Regions from separate parts of the Planococcus donghaensis genome, predicted to be linked through region 1. Evidence: a T-box and tRNA genes for the amino acid it is inferred to sense, from the RefSeq annotation. Region 1 holds a T-box; the other holds one or more tRNA genes.

The links. The T-box of region 1 lies ahead of ileS (isoleucine--tRNA ligase). A T-box ahead of a tRNA ligase gene usually reads a tRNA of that ligase, here a tRNA-Ile.
Region 2: it encodes a tRNA-Ile, which carries the amino acid that the T-box ahead of ileS (isoleucine--tRNA ligase) is inferred to sense. The anticodon was not compared.

Annotation. Positions count from the first base shown of each region.
Region 1 is NZ_CP016543.2:2,145,377-2,154,852, reverse strand. It holds gene ftsA (cell division protein FtsA) at 1-922, shown strand, start outside; gene ftsZ (cell division protein FtsZ) at 982-2,175, shown strand; gene BCM40_RS10810 (YggS family pyridoxal phosphate-dependent enzyme) at 2,288-2,956, shown strand; gene BCM40_RS10805 (cell division protein SepF) at 2,956-3,438, shown strand; gene BCM40_RS10800 (YggT family protein) at 3,459-3,722, shown strand; gene BCM40_RS10795 (YlmH family RNA-binding protein) at 3,784-4,569, shown strand; gene BCM40_RS10790 (DivIVA domain-containing protein) at 4,664-5,185, shown strand; T-box leader at 5,223-5,438, shown strand; gene ileS (isoleucine--tRNA ligase) at 5,483-8,245, shown strand; gene lspA (signal peptidase II) at 8,369-8,845, shown strand; gene BCM40_RS10775 (RluA family pseudouridine synthase) at 8,845-9,476, shown strand, end outside.
Region 2 is NZ_CP016543.2:1,144,290-1,153,765, forward strand. It holds rRNA gene BCM40_RS05655 (23S ribosomal RNA) at 1-1,330, shown strand, start outside; rRNA gene rrf (5S ribosomal RNA) at 1,470-1,585, shown strand; tRNA gene BCM40_RS05665 (tRNA-Val) at 1,596-1,671, shown strand; tRNA gene BCM40_RS05670 (tRNA-Thr) at 1,679-1,754, shown strand; tRNA gene BCM40_RS05675 (tRNA-Lys) at 1,762-1,837, shown strand; tRNA gene BCM40_RS05680 (tRNA-Leu) at 1,859-1,943, shown strand; tRNA gene BCM40_RS05685 (tRNA-Gly) at 1,949-2,023, shown strand; tRNA gene BCM40_RS05690 (tRNA-Leu) at 2,052-2,140, shown strand; tRNA gene BCM40_RS05695 (tRNA-Arg) at 2,160-2,236, shown strand; tRNA gene BCM40_RS05700 (tRNA-Pro) at 2,265-2,341, shown strand; tRNA gene BCM40_RS05705 (tRNA-Ala) at 2,348-2,423, shown strand; tRNA gene BCM40_RS05710 (tRNA-Met) at 2,444-2,517, shown strand; tRNA gene BCM40_RS05715 (tRNA-Ile) at 2,526-2,602, shown strand; tRNA gene BCM40_RS05720 (tRNA-Ser) at 2,618-2,710, shown strand; tRNA gene BCM40_RS05725 (tRNA-Met) at 2,778-2,854, shown strand; tRNA gene BCM40_RS05730 (tRNA-Asp) at 2,858-2,933, shown strand; tRNA gene BCM40_RS05735 (tRNA-Phe) at 2,951-3,026, shown strand; tRNA gene BCM40_RS05740 (tRNA-Gly) at 3,032-3,105, shown strand; tRNA gene BCM40_RS05745 (tRNA-Ile) at 3,119-3,195, shown strand; tRNA gene BCM40_RS05750 (tRNA-Asn) at 3,197-3,271, shown strand; tRNA gene BCM40_RS05755 (tRNA-Ser) at 3,276-3,366, shown strand; tRNA gene BCM40_RS05760 (tRNA-Glu) at 3,373-3,444, shown strand; gene BCM40_RS05765 (DMT family transporter) at 3,458-4,423, opposite strand; gene BCM40_RS05770 (1,4-dihydroxy-2-naphthoate polyprenyltransferase) at 4,546-5,457, opposite strand; gene BCM40_RS05775 (isochorismate synthase) at 5,629-7,020, shown strand; gene menD (2-succinyl-5-enolpyruvyl-6-hydroxy-3-cyclohexene-1-carboxylic-acid synthase) at 7,007-8,707, shown strand; gene menH (2-succinyl-6-hydroxy-2,4-cyclohexadiene-1-carboxylate synthase) at 8,704-9,476, shown strand, end outside.

The sequences.
Region 1 (9,476 bases):
AGAGAGAGAACTCGTAAACATCATTCCTGAACAATACATTGTGGACCATCTTGGTGAAATTAAAGATCCACGAGGCATGATTGGTATCCGCCTTGAAATGGATGGTACAATGGTGACAACTTCAAAAACAATATTGCACAACGTACTTCGCTGCGTAGAAAGAGCAGGACTTGAAATTCGTGATATTTATGTTCAGCCGCTTGCAGCAGGAAGTTATGCATTAACTGAAGATGAGAAAAATCATGGCACAGCGTGTATCGATATCGGTGGAGGATCTACTTCTATTTCCATCTTCCAAGAAGGCCACTTGACTGCTTCTTCCGTAATACCGGTTGGAGGAGACCACGTTACAAAAGATTTGTCCATTATTTTAAAGACACCGACAGATCAAGCTGAAAAAATCAAACTTGAACATGGTCATGCGTTTTTCGAAGATGCTTCAGAAGATGAAGTTTTTGAAGTACCAGTTATTGGATCTGATTCTACAGAACAATATAATCAAAAATACATATCTGAAATAATCGGAGTTCGCCTGGAAGAACTTTTCGAACTGATTTTAGATGAGTTTTATCGCTTGGGCGTTCAAGACTTGCCAGGAGGAGTCGTTTTAACAGGCGGCATGGCTAAATTGGATGGATTGCCAGAACTTGCACGCAATATTCTGCAAACTCGCGTTCGTCTATTTACACCAGAATTTATTGGCGTTCGTGAACCACAATACACGACAGCAGTTGGCTTAATTCAATATGCTTATATGGAAGATGTCTTTTATGGCCGTATTGGAAATGGTGGAGCTGTAGCGGGCGCTGCAAAAGTTGAGCATCAAGAAGTGCAACAACCTAAAAAGCCGAAGCAGCCAAAGCAAAATTCAGAAGGTGTCGTAACAAAAGCCAAAAAGATGTTTGATCGATTCTTTGAATAAAATCAATGTTGCATCTAGCTTGCAACTATAAAAGCTAAGCAATCTTAGGAGGAAAAAGAATGTTGGAATTTGATACAAATATTGATGCACTGGCCGTAATTAAAGTTATTGGGGTAGGTGGCGGTGGTAACAACGCCGTAAACCGTATGATCGAACACGGAGTACAAGGTGTAGAATTTATAGCAGTAAATACAGATGCACAAGCTTTAAACTTATCTAAAGCAGAAGTGCGCCTTCAAATCGGTGGTAAATTAACACGCGGTCTTGGTGCCGGTGCTAACCCTGATGTTGGTAAAAAAGCAGCAGAAGAAAGCAAAGAACAAATCGAAGAAGCTTTGCGCGGAGCCGATATGGTATTCGTAACTGCAGGAATGGGTGGCGGTACAGGTACTGGTGCAGCACCTGTTATTGCTGGCATTGCTAAAGAACTTGGTGCATTGACTGTTGGTGTTGTAACGCGTCCATTTACTTTTGAAGGTCGTAAACGTTCAACACAAGCAATCGGTGGTATCGCTACTATGAAAGAATCAGTTGATACATTGATTGTTATTCCAAACGATCGTTTGCTTGAAATTGTTGACAAAAACACGCCTATGCTTGAAGCATTCCGTGAAGCGGATAATGTTTTACGCCAAGGTGTATCAGGTATCTCTGATTTGATCGCCGTTCCTGGATTGATCAACTTGGATTTTGCCGATGTTAAAACGATTATGTCTAACAAAGGTTCTGCTTTAATGGGAATCGGGGTATCTTCAGGAGAAAATCGTGCATCTGAAGCGGCTAAAAAAGCTGTTTCAAGTCCATTGCTTGAAGTTTCTGTTGACGGTGCTAAAGGGGTCTTAATGAACATCACAGGTGGATCTAACCTTAGCCTTTATGAAGTTCAAGAAGCTGCTGACATTGTAGCATCGGCTTCTGACGAAGAAGTTAACATGATTTTCGGTTCTGTTATTAACGATAACTTAAAAGATGAAATTATCGTGACAGTTATCGCGACTGGTTTTAATGAAGAACAGCTTCAACCAAGAACACCTAGAGGATCTGGATTGAATTCAAGCCGCGTGCAGTCGATTCAACAACAGTCTCCTGCGCCATCCATCCGTGATGCACGTCGTGAAGATCAACGTCGCGATGAGCAACGCCGTGAAGAACAAGCACCTTATTACAACCAAGAGCCACAAAGACAAGAAAAACATAATGACGATGCATTAGACATTCCGACTTTCTTACGCAATCGTCAAAAGAGACGTTAATCCAAACAGCTGCCGGTTGGGCAGCTGTTTTTTTTAGGGAAAGAGCTTAATTGATAAATCGACTAAAACTTGGTACAATAAATTGGACTTCTATAAGAAAAGTTGTGACTAGATGAAACCGATTAAACCTATATTTGATGAGATTACTAAGCAGCTAGCCGCTGTAAATGACACGATTCAAATTATCGCTGTAACCAAACAAGTTGATGTAGAACGCACAAAAGAAGCGATTCAAGCAGGGGTTATTCATCTGGGGGAAAACCGTCCAGAAGGATTATCAAAAAAACTTGAGGCAATTGACGAAAATGTGTCTTGGCACTATATCGGCAATTTACAAACAAGAAAAGTAAAAGACGTAATTAATGAAATTGATTATTTACATTCATTAGACCGGTTAAGTTTGGCCAAAGAAATTCAAAAACGTGCTACTCGGCCTATAAACTGTTTTGTCCAAGTAAATGTGTCGGGAGAAGAGTCTAAAAGTGGTGTTGAACCTGAAGATACGTTAGACTTTATCCAATCACTAGAAGCTTATAACAACATCAGAGTGGTCGGATTGATGACAATGGCACCAAATACAACCGATGAAAGTGTAATCCGTAAAGCATTTAAAGGATTAAAATCACTCCAACTTCAAGTGTCTGAGAAAAACTGGGCACATGCACCATGCACAGAATGCTCTATGGGCATGTCTAACGATTACTTAATTGCTGCTCAAGAAGGAGCTAGTTTTGTCCGAATTGGTACAGCATTGGTTGGGGCAGAAAGTGAGGCAGGATGATGGGCGTGAAAGATAAATTTAAAAATTTCTTTTATTTAGATGAGTATGATGAAGAAGAACAAGTGCGTGAGCAACCTATAAAACAACAAAAACCAGCTCCGCGTTATGAAAAACCTGCTGTTATGCAAGAGCCGAAAAAAGCACCGAAAGAACGGCGCCAGAAAGTGGAGGAGACCAATGTGTCTAATTTAGTCAGTATGCAAGGAGCTTCAAAAGCTTCAAAAGTAAGCTTGGCAGAACCGAGAGTTTATGCTGAAGCACAAGATATCGCAGAAAGCCTAAAAAATAAGCAAGCCGTAGTTGTGAACCTTCAACGTATTGAAAAAGATCAAGGTCTGCGGATCATCGACTTTTTAAGCGGAACAGTTTACGCTCTTGGTGGAGACATTCAACGCATTGGAACGGATATTTTCTTATGCGTACCAGACACTGTAGAAGTGGATGGCGCCATTTCAGATTATTATTACGACGAGCAACAATAAGAGGGGTGCCATAAAACAGTATGTCAGTTATATTAAATTTGATACTTTCAGCAATTAACATCTACTTCTATATTCTCATTGTTAGTGTATTCATGAGCTGGGTACCGAGCATTAAAGAATCTAGTTTTGGACAAATGATTTCAAAAATCACTGATCCTTATTTGGACATTTTCAGACGCTTTATTCCGCCAATCGGCATGATAGATATTTCACCGATTGTTGCAATTTTCACTTTGAACTTAGCAAGCCAAGGGATTATTGTCTTATATAATTTCTTTGTTTAATCTAAAACCTCACATCACGTGAGGTTTTTTTCTTGAAAAATTGATCTGAAGGAGCATTAACATGGAAGAGATATTTCAGCATTTCAGAAAAGAAGAACAGCAATTTATCGAGCAAGTTTCAGGCTGGTTACGTGAAGTTGAAGATCGCTATTCACCAAAGTTAACAGACTTTTTGGATCCGCGGCAGCGATTTATCGTAGAAGCAGTGATGGGGTCGACCGATGTCCAAATGATGACCTCGGGTATTTTTAAAGATGCAGAAAGACAACGTGTTTTGTTGTATCCCTCTTATTTTGAGCCTCAACAAGAAGACTTTAATATTACGGTTTTTGAACTAAAATACCCGTCGAAATTTGTGAATTTGCGTCATCCTGATATATTGGGGTCAATAATGTCCCTTGGGCTTGACCGAAGCAAATTTGGTGATATTCGCATTGATAATGATCGTGTTCAACTTGCTGTAATGAATGAAATCAGTCCTTATTTACAAAGTAATTTTGTAAGTGCTGCAAAAGTGAAAGTTCAATTGAATGAAGTTACTGACCCGATAGAAATGATTGAGACTAGTGAAGAATGGACAGAAGAATCTTATACAGTTAGTTCGATGCGATTGGATACGGTTATGAGTTCTGTCTATAACATATCAAGACAAAAAGCTGCTGCGCTTATTCATGGCGGAAAAGTAAAAGTAAACTGGACTTTACAAGACCAGCCTTCGTTTGAGCTGCATGAATCAGATATGATTTCTTCAAGAGGATTTGGCCGAGTTCGCTTGATTATGATCGAAGGGCGCACGAAAAAAGATAAAGTTCGCTTGCAAATCGGCCGTCTAGAAACAAAAAACTAGACGGCTTTGAAAAATTACGAAATAGTACTGAAATTTAACGTCATCAACTGTATAATAGAAAGATAAGATCACAAGTTAAGGAGAGGTTTACTCAATGCCATTATCCCCGTTAGATATACATAACAAAGAATTCAGCCGTGCATTCCGTGGATATCAGGAAGATGAAGTAAATGAATTCCTGGAACAAATTATGAGAGACTACGAAATTTTACTTAAAGACAAGGCAGCTCTTGAAGAACGGTTACGCACAACCGACGAACGAGTGGGCCATTTTAATACAATTGAATCAACATTGCAAAAATCGATTTTTGTGGCTCAAGAAGCTTCAGAAGAAGTTCGTCGCAACTCACAAAAAGAAGCAGAGTTGATTATTAAAGAAGCTGAGAAAAATGCGGATCGCATTGTCAACGAATCGTTGACAAAAGCCCGTCGCATTGCAACAGAAATTGAAGAACTGAAAAAACAATCTCGTATTTTCAAAAATCGTTTCAAAATGCTTGTAGAAGCACAATTAGATTTAATCGAAACAGATGATTGGGAAACCTTATTGGAATACGATATCGACACACAAAATTTAGAGAAGATTGAAAAGGACAAAGAAGAGACGAACTCTTGACTCTGAGACTTTCTAAATCTATAATTACGACATACAAAAAAACGCGCTGATAGAGACAGTAGTTTGTGTAGAACGCTAAAGCGAATCAGGGACAGTGAGAGCCTGATGTGTACGCATAGATGAAAATCACTCTTGAGCAGAATTGGTGAATAATAAGTAACCAATTCCGTCTACGCCACGTTACGGCGATCGAGTGGCAGCTATCTAGCTGCAACAAGGGTGGTACCGCGAGTTTAAGCTTCTCGTCCCTTTACCAGGGATGGGGGGCTTTTTATTATGTCTACAGGAGGAATAGAAATGGAATACAAAGATACGTTATTAATGCCGAAAACAGATTTTCCAATGCGTGGCAATTTGCCGAATCGCGAACCGGAAATGCAACAAAAATGGGAAGATATGAATATTTACAAACAAGTACAAGATCGTACTGCGGGTCGACCATTTTTCGTACTTCATGACGGACCTCCGTATGCGAATGGTGATTTGCACATGGGCCATGCGCTTAACAAAGTGTTAAAAGATATGATCGTTCGTTCACGTTCGATGATGGGCTTCCATGCACCTTACGTTCCAGGTTGGGACACGCACGGGTTACCGATTGAACAAGCATTAACAAACAAAGGTGTAAACCGCAAAGAAATGTCTTTAGCGGAATTCCGCAAGCTTTGTGAAGAATATGCTTTCCAACAAATCGACAACCAACGCTCTCAATTCAAGCGCATTGGTGTTCGTGGCGATTGGGAAAATCCTTATGTGACATTAAAACCAGCATATGAAGCACGTCAAATTGAAGTGTTTGGTAAAATGGCCAACAAAGGATATATTTACAAAGGTTTAAAACCAGTTTACTGGTCGCCTTCAAGTGAATCATCACTTGCTGAAGCAGAAATTGAGTATCACGATAAAAAATCTCCTTCTATTTACGTTTCTTTCCCTGTAACAGACGGTAAAGGCGTATTAGCAGAAGGAACAAACTTCATTATCTGGACGACTACACCTTGGACAATTCCAGCGAACTTAGGAATTTCCGTGCACGCTAAATTGGATTACGCAGAAGTCTCTGTCAATGGATCTCAATACATTGTGGCTCAAGATTTATTAAAAGAAGTATCGGAAGAACTCGGTTGGACAGATGCAGAAGTGGTTCGTGTCATCAAAGGTGAAGAGCTAGAAAATATTCTAACAAAGCACCCGTTATATGACCGTACTTCTCTGGTTATGCTTGGCGAACATGTAACAACTGACTCAGGTACTGGTTGTGTTCATACAGCACCTGGTCATGGTGAAGATGACTTCTTAATCGGTAAAAAATACGGATTGGACGTTTTATGTCCAGTTGACGAGCGCGGAGTTATGACTGCTGAAGCACCTGGATTTGAGGGCGAGTTTTATGACAAAGCCAATAAATCGATAACAGAAGCGTTAGATAAAGTAGGCGCGCTTGAAAAACTTACATTTATCACACACTCGTATCCACATGACTGGCGGACGAAAAAGCCGGTAATTTACCGTGCAACAGCTCAATGGTTTGTATCAATCGAAGCATTCCGTGACCAAATCTTAAACGCAATTAAAGAAACATCATTTACTCCTGCATGGGGTGAAACACGTTTGTTTAATATGTTACGTGATCGTGGAGATTGGAATATTTCACGTCAACGCGTATGGGGCGTTCCAATTCCAGTGTTTTATGCTGAAAATGGTGATCCGGTTATCACTGAAGAAACAATTGCGCATATCGCAAAATTGTTCCGCGAAAATGGATCAAATGTATGGTTTGAGCGTTCTACAGATGAATTATTACCGCCAGGATTTACGCATCCAAGCAGCCCGAACGGCGTGTTCACGAAAGAAATGGATATTATGGATGTTTGGTTTGACTCAGGATCATCTCACCAAGGAGTTCTTGTTGAACGAGAAGATCTTCAATATCCAGCAGATCTTTACTTAGAAGGATCTGACCAATACCGTGGCTGGTTCAACTCGTCCTTAACGACAAGTGTTGCGATTAATGGACATGCACCTTACAAAGGCATTTTGAGCCACGGCTTTACGCTTGATGGCAATGGTCGCAAAATGAGTAAATCGCTTGGTAACGTCATTGTCCCTTCAAAAGTCATGAACCAAATGGGCGCAGATATTCTTCGTCTATGGGTTGCTTCTGTAGACTATACAGCGGATGTTCGTGTATCTGACGAAAACTTTAAACAAGTATCTGAAGTTTACCGCAAAATCCGTAACACGCTAAAATTCCTTCACGGAAACTTAGCTGATTTTAATGAACAAGAACACCGTGTTGCATTTGAAGACATGCGTGAAATGGATCAATACATGGCCATGAAGTTACAAAAAATGGTAGAAACTGTGCGTAAAGGTTATGAAACGTATGAGTTTTCAACAATTTATCATGCGTTAAATAATTATTGCGCTAACGATTTAAGCTCATTCTATTTAGATGTAGCAAAAGACGTTGTTTACATTGAAAGTGCAGATCATCCACATCGCCGTGCGATGCAAACTGTAATGTTTGATTCATTAATGGCAATCTTGAAGTTAGCAGCACCAATCATCCCTCATACAGCGGATGAATTATGGTCTTACTTGAGCTTTGTTGAAGAAGAAAGTGTTCAATTGACTGATTTCCCAGAAGCTGTTTCCAACCCAGCGTTTGAAGGCTTAAACGACAAGTGGAGCCGATTTATGGATGTTCGCGATGATGTGTTAAAAGCATTGGAAGAAGCACGTGCAGCTAAAACTATCGGTAAATCGCTAGAAGCGAAAGTAACGGTCTTCGGTGATGAAGAACTAGCTACATTATTAGCTTCTACAGATGAAAATCTTGCTCAATTGTTCATCGTTTCAAAATACGAATACGGTGGAACACAAGATCAAGCACCAGAACATGCTGTAAAACTAAATGAAGTTTCAGTAACAGTTGAAAAAGCAACTGGTGAAAAATGTGAACGTTGCTGGACAATTTCTGAAGAAATTGGTCAAAGCGAAGAGCATCCAACTTTGTGCCCTCGCTGTGCAAGTGTTGTAGAAACGCAGTTTGCCTAATCAATATCAACAATGAATTTAAAAAGGGTTTGGAGAACCGAAATTCGGCTGCTCCAGGCCCTTTACTTTTTTTGCTGTCAGTGTGTTAAAATAGATTGACTGCTGAATTGACGGAGGATACAGATGTTTATTTATTATGGACTTGCATTATTCATAATCGCATTAGATCAATGGACAAAATGGCTAGTACTGAAAAATATGGAATTGGGTGAACGGATTTCGGTCATTGACCCTTACCTTGGTTGGTTGTCGCATCGGAATCGTGGCGCTGCTTGGGGTATGCTAGAAGGACAGATGTGGCTGTTCGCTATAATTACTGTAGCGGTTATCATCGGAATACTTTACTATTTTCATAAACACGCAAAAGGGCAACCTTTATTTCAGTTAAGCTTAATGGTTCTCTTAGGAGGCGCAGTTGGTAATTTTATCGATCGGATGTTTCGCGGGGAAGTCGTTGATTTTGTTGACGTACTCATTCCAGTGATTGGTTATGATTTTCCGATATTTAATGTTGCAGATGCTGCGTTGACGATTGGTGTCGTATTGATGGTTATTTATATTATTTATGACGAAAAACAACAAAAGAAAAAGGTGTCTTAATGGAAGATTTAACGATTGAAATCACAAAAGAAATGGCTGGCGAACGAGTAGATAAAGCTGTGTCATCAATAGATGGAGACTGGTCACGTTCACAGATCAGCAATTGGGTCAAAGAAGGCGCAGTAAAAGTTAACGGAGAAACTGTAAAGCCGAATTACAAAGTACGTTTGCAAGATATTATCATTGTCACGCCACCGGAGTTGGAAGAGTTAGATGTAGTTCCTGAAGATTTGAATTTGGAAATTGTTTATGAAGATGAAGATGTTTTAGTCGTAAACAAACCTAAAGGAATGGTCGTTCATCCAGCACCAGGTCATGCTAAAGGAACATTGGTAAATGGGTTAATGCATCATTGTACAGATCTTTCAGGGATCAATGGCGTTGTACGTCCAGGAATTGTTCACCGCATTGACAAAGATACTTCAGGCTTGTTAATGGTAGCGAAAAATGACGCTGCTCATGCATCACTTGTTGATCAATTGGTGAAAAAGACAGTTACACGTAAATATGTTGCTTTGGTTCATGGTCATATTCCTCATGATAAAGGAACTATCCAAGCACCAATTGCACGTGATCCGAAAGAACGTCAAAATATGGCGATTGTTGATAAAGGCAAGCATGCTGTGACACA
Region 2 (9,476 bases), 1.0 Mb from region 1:
GATTTCACACTGCCAAGAAAAGCCTCTAGCGAGGCGGGAGGTGCCCGTACCGCAAACCGACACAGGTAGGCGAGAAGAGAATTCTAAGGTGAGCGAGTGAACTCTCGTTAAGGAACTCGGCAAAATGACCCCGTAACTTCGGGAGAAGGGGTGCTCTGGTAGGGTGTATAGCCCGAGAGAGCCGCAGTGAATAGGCCCAGGCGACTGTTTAGCAAAAACACAGGTCTCTGCAAAACCGTAAGGTGACGTATAGGGGCTGACGCCTGCCCGGTGCTGGAAGGTTAAGAGGAGTGCTTAGCGCAAGCGAAGGTGCGAATTGAAGCCCCAGTAAACGGCGGCCGTAACTATAACGGTCCTAAGGTAGCGAAATTCCTTGTCGGGTAAGTTCCGACCCGCACGAAAGGCGTAACGATCTGGGCACTGTCTCAACGAGAGACTCGGTGAAATTATAGTACCTGTGAAGATGCAGGTTACCCGCGACAGGACGGAAAGACCCCGTGGAGCTTTACTGTAGCCTGATATTGAATTTTGGTGCAACTTGTACAGGATAGGTAGGAGCCTTAGAGCCCGGAGCGCCAGCTTCGGAGGAGGCGTCGGTGGGATACTACCCTGGTTGTATTGAAATTCTAACCCACAAGCCTGATCGGCTTGGGAGACAGTGTCAGGCGGGCAGTTTGACTGGGGCGGTCGCCTCCTAAAGAGTAACGGAGGCGCCCAAAGGTTCCCTCAGAATGGTTGGAAATCATTCGCAGAGTGTAAAGGCAGAAGGGAGCTTGACTGCGAGACGTACATGTCGAGCAGGGTCGAAAGACGGGCTTAGTGATCCGGTGGTTCCGCATGGAAGGGCCATCGCTCAACGGATAAAAGCTACCCCGGGGATAACAGGCTTATCTCCCCCAAGAGTCCACATCGACGGGGAGGTTTGGCACCTCGATGTCGGCTCATCGCATCCTGGGGCTGTAGTCGGTCCCAAGGGTTGGGCTGTTCGCCCATTAAAGCGGTACGCGAGCTGGGTTCAGAACGTCGTGAGACAGTTCGGTCCCTATCCGTCGCGGGCGCAGGAAATTTGAGAGGAGCTGTCCTTAGTACGAGAGGACCGGGATGGACACACCGCTGGTGTACCAGTTGTTCTGCCAAGGGCATCGCTGGGTAGCTATGTGTGGCCGGGATAAGTGCTGAAAGCATCTAAGCACGAAGCCCCCCTCAAGATGAGATTTCCCATTGCGCAAGCAAGTAAGATCCCTCAAAGACGATGAGGTAGATAGGTTCGAGGTGGAAGCGTGGCGACATGTGCAGCTGACGAATACTAATCGATCGAGGACTTAACCAAAACCATGTACACGAAGACTTGCCTGTTCCAATGTCGTTTATCCAGTTTTGAAAGAATAAGAAAAAAGTTTTTTGAAAAAAAGCTTGAAAAAACCAGTGGTATACTGGTATAATAAATCTTGTCTTTCAAAACCAAATAGTCCAGTGATGATGGCAAAGAGGCCACACCCGTTCCCATCCCGAACACGGCAGTTAAGCTCTTTTGCGCCGATGGTAGTTGGGGGTTTCCCCCTGTGAGAGTAGGACGTCGCTGGGCAATACATATCGGAGGATTAGCTCAGCTGGGAGAGCATCTGCCTTACAAGCAGAGGGTCGGCGGTTCGATCCCGTCATCCTCCACCATTTTTTCGCCGGAGTAGCTCAGTTGGTAGAGCAACTGACTTGTAATCAGTAGGTCGAGGGTTCGACTCCTTTCTCCGGCACCACTTTCTCGAGCCATTAGCTCAGCTGGTAGAGCATCTGACTTTTAATCAGAGGGTCGAAGGTTCGAATCCTTCATGGCTCACCATTTTAATATTGATATTGCCACGCGGGTGTGGCGGAACTGGCAGACGCACTAGACTTAGGATCTAGCGCCTTCGGGCGTGGGGGTTCGACTCCCTTCACCCGCACCATTTTTGCGGAAGTAGTTCAGTGGTAGAACGCCACCTTGCCAAGGTGGAGGTCGCGAGTTCGAACCTCGTCTTCCGCTCCATAATTGTTTTACAGAATCTCGACCCCTAGCCGGGGTGGCGGAACTGGCAGACGCACAGGACTTAAAATCCTGCGGTAGGTGACTACCGTACCGGTTCGATTCCGGTCCTCGGCACCATTTACAACAATAGCATAAAGCGCCCGTAGCTCAATTGGATAGAGTACTTGACTACGAATCAAGCGGTTAGAGGTTCGAGTCCTCTCGGGCGCGCCATATTTTTTACAAACTCAGCATCTAAGTTCGGGAAGTAGCTCAGCTTGGTAGAGCACTTGGTTTGGGACCAAGGGGTCGCAGGTTCGAATCCTGTCTTCCCGACCAAACAATGGGGCCTTAGCTCAGCTGGGAGAGCGCCTGCCTTGCACGCAGGAGGTCAGCGGTTCGATCCCGCTAGGCTCCACCAACTATATTATTAAAGATCCTGGCGGCGTAGCTCAGCTGGCTAGAGCGTACGGTTCATACCCGTAAGGTCGGGGGTTCGATCCCCTCTGCCGCCACTTTTTTAGGACCTTTAGCTCAGTTGGTTAGAGCAGACGGCTCATAACCGTCCGGTCGCAGGTTCGAGTCCTGCAAGGTCCACCATTTGTATTTTATCACGGAGGAATACCCAAGTTTGGCTGAAGGGATCGGTCTTGAAAACCGACAGGGGAGTCAAATCCCGCGGGGGTTCGAATCCCTCTTCCTCCTCCATTTTTTCTAAATGTGTGGACAATTATTTTTAAAAGAAATCGATTCAAATTAGTACCTATAATATTGTCGCGGGGTGGAGCAGTTCGGTAGCTCGTTGGGCTCATAACCCAAAGGTCGCAGGTTCAAATCCTGCCCCCGCAACCAAATGGTCCCGTGGTGTAGCGGTTAACATGCCTGCCTGTCACGCAGGAGATCGCCGGTTCGATCCCGGTCGGGACCGCCATTTTTATTCAATGTTGTGGGTCAGTAGCTCAGTCGGTAGAGCATTAGATTGAAGCTCTAAGTGTCGGCGGTTCGATTCCGTCCTGACCCACCATTTATGCGGGTGTAGTTTAGTGGTAAAACCTCAGCCTTCCAAGCTGATGATGAGGGTTCGATTCCCTTCACCCGCTCCATACTATTACATATGGGCCTATAGCTCAGCTGGTTAGAGCGCACGCCTGATAAGCGTGAGGTCGATGGTTCGAGTCCATTTAGGCCCACCATTCCGAAGTAGCTCAGTGGTAGAGCACCGCACTGTTAATGCGATGGTCGTAGGTTCGAGTCCTACCTTCGGAGCCATACTGGGGAAGTACTCAAGTGGCTGAAGAGGCGCCCCTGCTAAGGGTGTAGGTCGGGCAACCGGCGCGAGGGTTCAAATCCCTCCTTCTCCGCCAGTATTTGGCCCCTTGGTCAAGCGGTTAAGACACCGCCCTTTCACGGCGGTAACACGGGTTCGAATCCCGTAGGGGTCATCATAAAAAAGAGTCATGCATTTAATTGCATGACTCTTTTTTTCGTTTTACTGGAATTCTGGCTATGAAGAATCATGCCGCCCATAACAATAAGAATTCCTATTAATGATAATCCTGAAGGTAGTGCTATTGATAAGAAGAGAATTTCTCCAGCCAAAGCGAATAAAACTTCCATTGATTGAGTTGCTTCAACCACTCCTAACATTTGCATGTTTCCTCTAACAAGATCTGTAGCTTTAAAGAATAACACTGTGGCAATGACACCAGAACTGATGGCAACAATTAAAGTTTGGAAGCTTTGTGAAGCAGATGGCCCACCAACCGTGAATAACCCAAACAACGATAATAGTAACCAAAAAGGCAGACTGGCTAAGGTCATTCCGAGAACTCTTTGATATGCGTCTAATCTACCGTCGCATATCTCCATCATTTTTCTATTGCCAAGTGGATAAGCAAATGCAGCAAGAAGAACAGGAATAAAACCAAACCAGAGTGTAGCAGGGGAAACAATTGCAACATGTTCTAATTGCATGAGACTGACTCCCGCCAATATGATGAAAGAAATCATTAACCCTTTCATCGGGATTTTTCCTTTTAACTGAAATGTCCCTTCTTTAGTATGTACAGTAATAAGAAATAGAGGAGCGAGAAGAGTTCCTGCAATGATGGTAATTTGCCAAGTACCTGCGATTAACCAACCAGGAGAATAAGCAGCTGCAAAGCAGAGAGGCGTATAGAATAAGCCAAATCCGATAAAGCTCCAAATAAACCAAGCTTTTTTGTTTCTGTTCATTTCTTGTAATAGTGGTTTTAAGTTTCTTCTAGATAAAACGATTAATAGCAAAAAAGGAATCATAAAAAGGTAACGAAGAGAAGCGCTCCAAATCCAACTTCCACCACTAGCTTCCATTGTGGCATTTAAAACAAAAGTAAATGCAAAGAAAAAAGCAGCAATGCTTCCAATAATTATAGGTTTCACCCAATGTCCTCCCGATCAGTATTTTGAATTATTTCTCAACTATAACGCATACTCAAAAGTTCTACAAAACTAAATTTGGATATAAAAAAGGGATTTCAGCTGAAATCCCTTTTTTATTAACATCATAATAAATATTCTATTAGTAAACCGATACCAAGCAATAAGGCGAAAAGTGTGTTTGTTTTTCCTGTATCTTTCATAGCTGGCATTACTTTTAGCGGTGCCGTGTGGTGTTTAAATATTTGAACCACTCTAATTGGTTTAATAACGCTTAGAAATACGAGGAACGTCCATGGTGTTAATGTTCCTGAAATAACTAGAACGACGATCCATGCGTAAGCTAGGATAAAGAAAGCCATAAGAATATTAACAGCTGCCGGTCTTTTAACTAAAATCGCGAGTGTCTTGCGACCACTTTCTTCATCGCCAACGATATCACGAATGTTGTTAGCTAGCATTATAGCTGCTACTAATAAAGTACTTGGTACAGCAAGTAGAGAAGCTTCTGTGGTTATCATGTCTGTTTGGATATAAAAGGCAATAATAACAATTAAATAGCCCATAACTACGCCTGAGAAAAGTTCACCGAATGGCGTATAGGCGATTGGGTATGGACCGCCTGTATAAAAGTAGCCGATTGCCATAGAAACTGCGCCTACAACTAAAAGCCACCAACTAGTTTGTGAACAAATATAGATGCCGATAACTGCAGCGATACCGTAAAACACTAAGGCTAAAACTAGAACGGTTTTGGGTTTCACTCCATTACGAACAATAGCACCGCCAATACCAACGGAATTCTCATTATCTAGACCTCTCGCAAAATCGTAATATTCATTGAACATATTGGTTGCTCCTTGGATTAGTAAACTGGCAAATAACATTGCTAGGAATAAAATCCAGTCGATCGGGGAATAATGTAAAGCAATCATCGTTCCGAGAAATACGGGAGCGAAGGAAGCGGTCAGTGTATGAGGGCGTGTCAATTGCCACCATACGCGCCATCCGCTGTCTGCTTGTAGGGAATGTGTCATCTTAATCTCTCCTTTAATTCTATCCACTCTTCATTGTACTTTAAAATAGTTTAGAATACAGCAAATGATGTGCTGATTTTAGTAGAAAAGAGTATGATAGAGGGTAGAGATTAAAAAGTGAAACAGTGAGTGGAATAAACTAGACTATTGTCTTAAAACGGAGGTAATCAGGTGAATTCAGAATCGTCTTCATCGACCCAGCAATTTGCGGCAGACCAGTTTGAAGGCTATCGATTTTATACTGAAACAATCGAAGTTACCCATATGTCTGCATTAGCATTTTTTGAAGCTGGCGGAAACGACCACGCAGGAAAACGCATGTATTGGAAAAATCGTGAAAAGACCTTTACACTCGTTGGAATTGGACACGCGCATGTTCTCTCTTCTGATGAGACAGCTGGAAGGTTTGAAAATATAAAAAACGACTGGAAAAATTTATGTCGCCAAATCGTGAATGAAGAACGTTCGGTTCATCCGGTCTTATTCGGAGGATTTTCGTTTGACCCATTCAACACGAAGCCGAGTGAGTGGAGAAGGTTCCCACAGGCTTATTTTGTAGTGCCAACTTTTCAGTTGATTTTAAAAGGAGATCAAGCGTTTGTTAGTATCCACTTGATCACGAAAAAACAAGACAGTTTTAATGAATTCGATGCGTTACGAAAAGAACGAGATAAATTACTTCATGCCGCACAAGTATCTGAAGTGGATAAGTACGATAAACCGAATGTGATTGAACGGACCGAACTAAGAAAAGAAGAATACTTAGAATCGATTCAACACGTAACAGATATTATTAAAGCGAAAGAAGTCGAGAAAGTTGTGATTGCGCGTACAGTGAAGCTGGGGTTTGAAAAGAAACTATCACCGACTTCTGCATTGTACCAAGTAGCCAATGAGCAACCGGAAAGTTTCTTATTCGGTTTAGAGGCAGAAGAGCAATTTTTCTTTGGGGCAACGCCAGAACGACTTGTGAAAGTAGAAAATGAAAAAGCGTTATCTACATGTTTAGCAGGTTCAACGCCGCGTGGGAAAACCATAGAAAAAGATACAGAACTTGGCGAAACTTTATTGCTAGATCCTAAAAATCGTGCAGAACATCAATACGTGGTGAGCATGATTAGCGATGTGTTTAAAGCAACATGTAGTCAAACCATTGTACCGAAAACCCCGAAATTGATGAAAATTAGAGATATTCAGCATTTGTATACACCAGTCGAAGGCCTTTTAAATGCAGGATCTACATTATTTGACTTGGTAGAACTTCTTCATCCAACACCAGCGCTTGGAGGAGAGCCGAAATTAGCGGCATTGGCGATGATTCGCAAATACGAAGCGATGAATCGTGGGTATTATGCAGCTCCGATTGGTTGGATTGATACTCAAGGAGACGGCGAATTTGCGGTTGCTATTCGTTCGGCTTTGTTAGATGAAGAAAAAGCTTATTTATATGCAGGTGGCGGAATTGTAGCAGATTCGACTCCTGAATCAGAGTATGACGAGACATGGGTTAAATTTAGACCGATGCTCCGGGCATTGGGAGGTCAATTGAGTGACGAATCGTAAAGCATTAACTGAATATGTATCAGCCTTTACTCATTCACTTGTTGAGCAAGGGGTTAGCGATGTCGTCATTAGTCCGGGATCTCGCTCAACCCCTCTTGCATATGCTTGTATGAAGCAGGAAGGTTTAACAACTTATCGCCAAATAGATGAACGTTCCGCGGCTTATTTTGCGTTAGGCTTAGCTAAAGCTTCTGGGAAACCAGTTATGCTTCTTTGTACATCGGGAACGGCTGCAGCTAATTATTTTCCGGCTATTGTTGAAGCATTTTATGCGCGTGTGCCTTTATTGGTCGTTACAGCAGACCGTCCACATGAGCTACGCGAAGTCGGCGCGCCACAAGCCATCAATCAAGTAAATATATTTGGATCACACGTTAAATGGGCAACCGATTTGCCGATGCCAGAAACGGAAAATCAATTGGCGTTTTTAACACGTCATTTGCATCGATCTGTACAAAATGCAACGAGTGAACCGAGAGGACCGGTACATCTAAATGTGCCATTCCGTGAGCCACTGCGTATTGATTTGGAACAAGATTATGTAAGCAATCATGAAATTGCTCATTTGGGCGGAGAACGGTCGTTAAATGCGGAAAGTCGCACGTTTTTACAGCAACTCTTAAAAAAAGAAAAGGGTTTGTTAATTGTTGGAGAACAGACGCAAAATATGCCTAAAGAATTTTGGACGTTTATTGAGAAATTGGATTGGCCGGTATTGGCGGATCCGTTATCGAACGTACGTGGAAATGTGCCGCAATCGGCAAAGTCGTTGATTATTGATTCTTATGATGCGTTGCTTAAAAGCGAGAGGTTTAAAGATGTGGTTAAGCCAGATGCAGTGATTCGTGTTGGGCCCCCACCGGTTTCAAAACCACTGAGCTTGTTTTTAGCGGCAGTAAAGCCAGAAACCTATGTGGTGTTTGATGAAAGTTCAATGTTGCGTGACCCGCAATCTGTCGCGACGCATCATATTCAAGCAGCTGAAAAAAACTTATGGCAATTACCGGTGGAAAATAAATCCCCAAATGCGTATCGTGAAAAATGGACGCAAGCTTCTCATTTATATTGGCAAGTTGTCGAACGGCATTGTCAGGATGAACTAGATGAAGGAGTATTAGCGAAAGTGCTTTTTGACCGGTTAGATCATTGTGATTTGATTGTGAGCAGCAGTATGCCAATTCGAGATGTAGATACGTATTTCCAAACAACCGAACGGGATATAATGCTTTATGCAAATCGCGGAGCAAATGGCATTGACGGGGTTGTCTCAACGGCGTTTGGTGTGCAAGCAGCAAAAAAACGTCCAGCTTATTTGTATATCGGGGATTTGGCTTTTTTGCATGATATGAATGGATTGATCGCGTCAAAAATGCAGGAGACGGATTTGACGATTGTGATTATGAATAATGATGGTGGCGGCATTTTCTCTTATTTGCCGCAGTCTCAAGAAGAGCTTTATTTTGAAGAGTTGTTTGGCACACCGACTGGACTAAAGTTTAGCGATGCTGCGAACATGTACGATGCGCAATATTTATCAGCGGAAACAGCGGAACAATTTGCGGCAGCTTTAGATGAGCCCAAAACGAAACCAGTGAAAATGATTGAAGTGTTTACCAATCGTGAAAACAATGTTACAACGCACCGTAAATTATGGAGCCGTTTTGACGAGGAGCTGGCGAAGCGATGAAGCTAGAAGTTGGCAGCGTTATTTATCATGTTGAAGTAAGAAATTCGGAAAAAGCAAAGACTTTGGTTTTTCTGCATGGCTTTACAGGAAGCACGAAAACGTGGCATTCGGTTATTGAAAAGTGGACGGATACCAAAATTGTTATGATTGATTTAATCGGTCATGGAGCGTCCTCTAGTCCACAAGAGCTTGAAGCTTATTCGATGGAACGTCAGTTAGAAGATTTAGATGCTTTGTTCGATCAATTAGCACTAGATACCTTTACACTCGTTGGCTATTCAATGGGGGGGCGTATAGCGCTTGCTTACGCATGTCACTATCCGAAGCGGTTGACGGGATTAATACTTGAGAGTGCATCGCCTGGACTTGATAGTGAACAAGCAAGAAAAGACCGTCAAACAAATGATGCACATCTTGCAGAGCGGATTATGACAGGGGGACTCGTCAATTTTGTGGATGCTTGGGAAAATATTGCGTTGTTTGCAAGTCAAAAAGAGTTGCCTGAACGGGTGCAGCAATCAGTACGTCAAGAACGGTTGGCACAAAACCCACTAGGCCTTGCAAATAGTTTGCTCGGCATGGGAACAGGGGTTCAACGGTCTTATTGGCAAGAGCTAGAAGGTTTGCATATACCCGTTTTGTTAGTAACGGGACGTTTAGATGTAAAGTTTGAGACAATTGCACAAAAGATGCTTGAGCGACTTCCGAATGCTGTGCATAAAACTATTGAGGCGGGACATACAATTCATGTGGAAAAACCTGCGGAGTT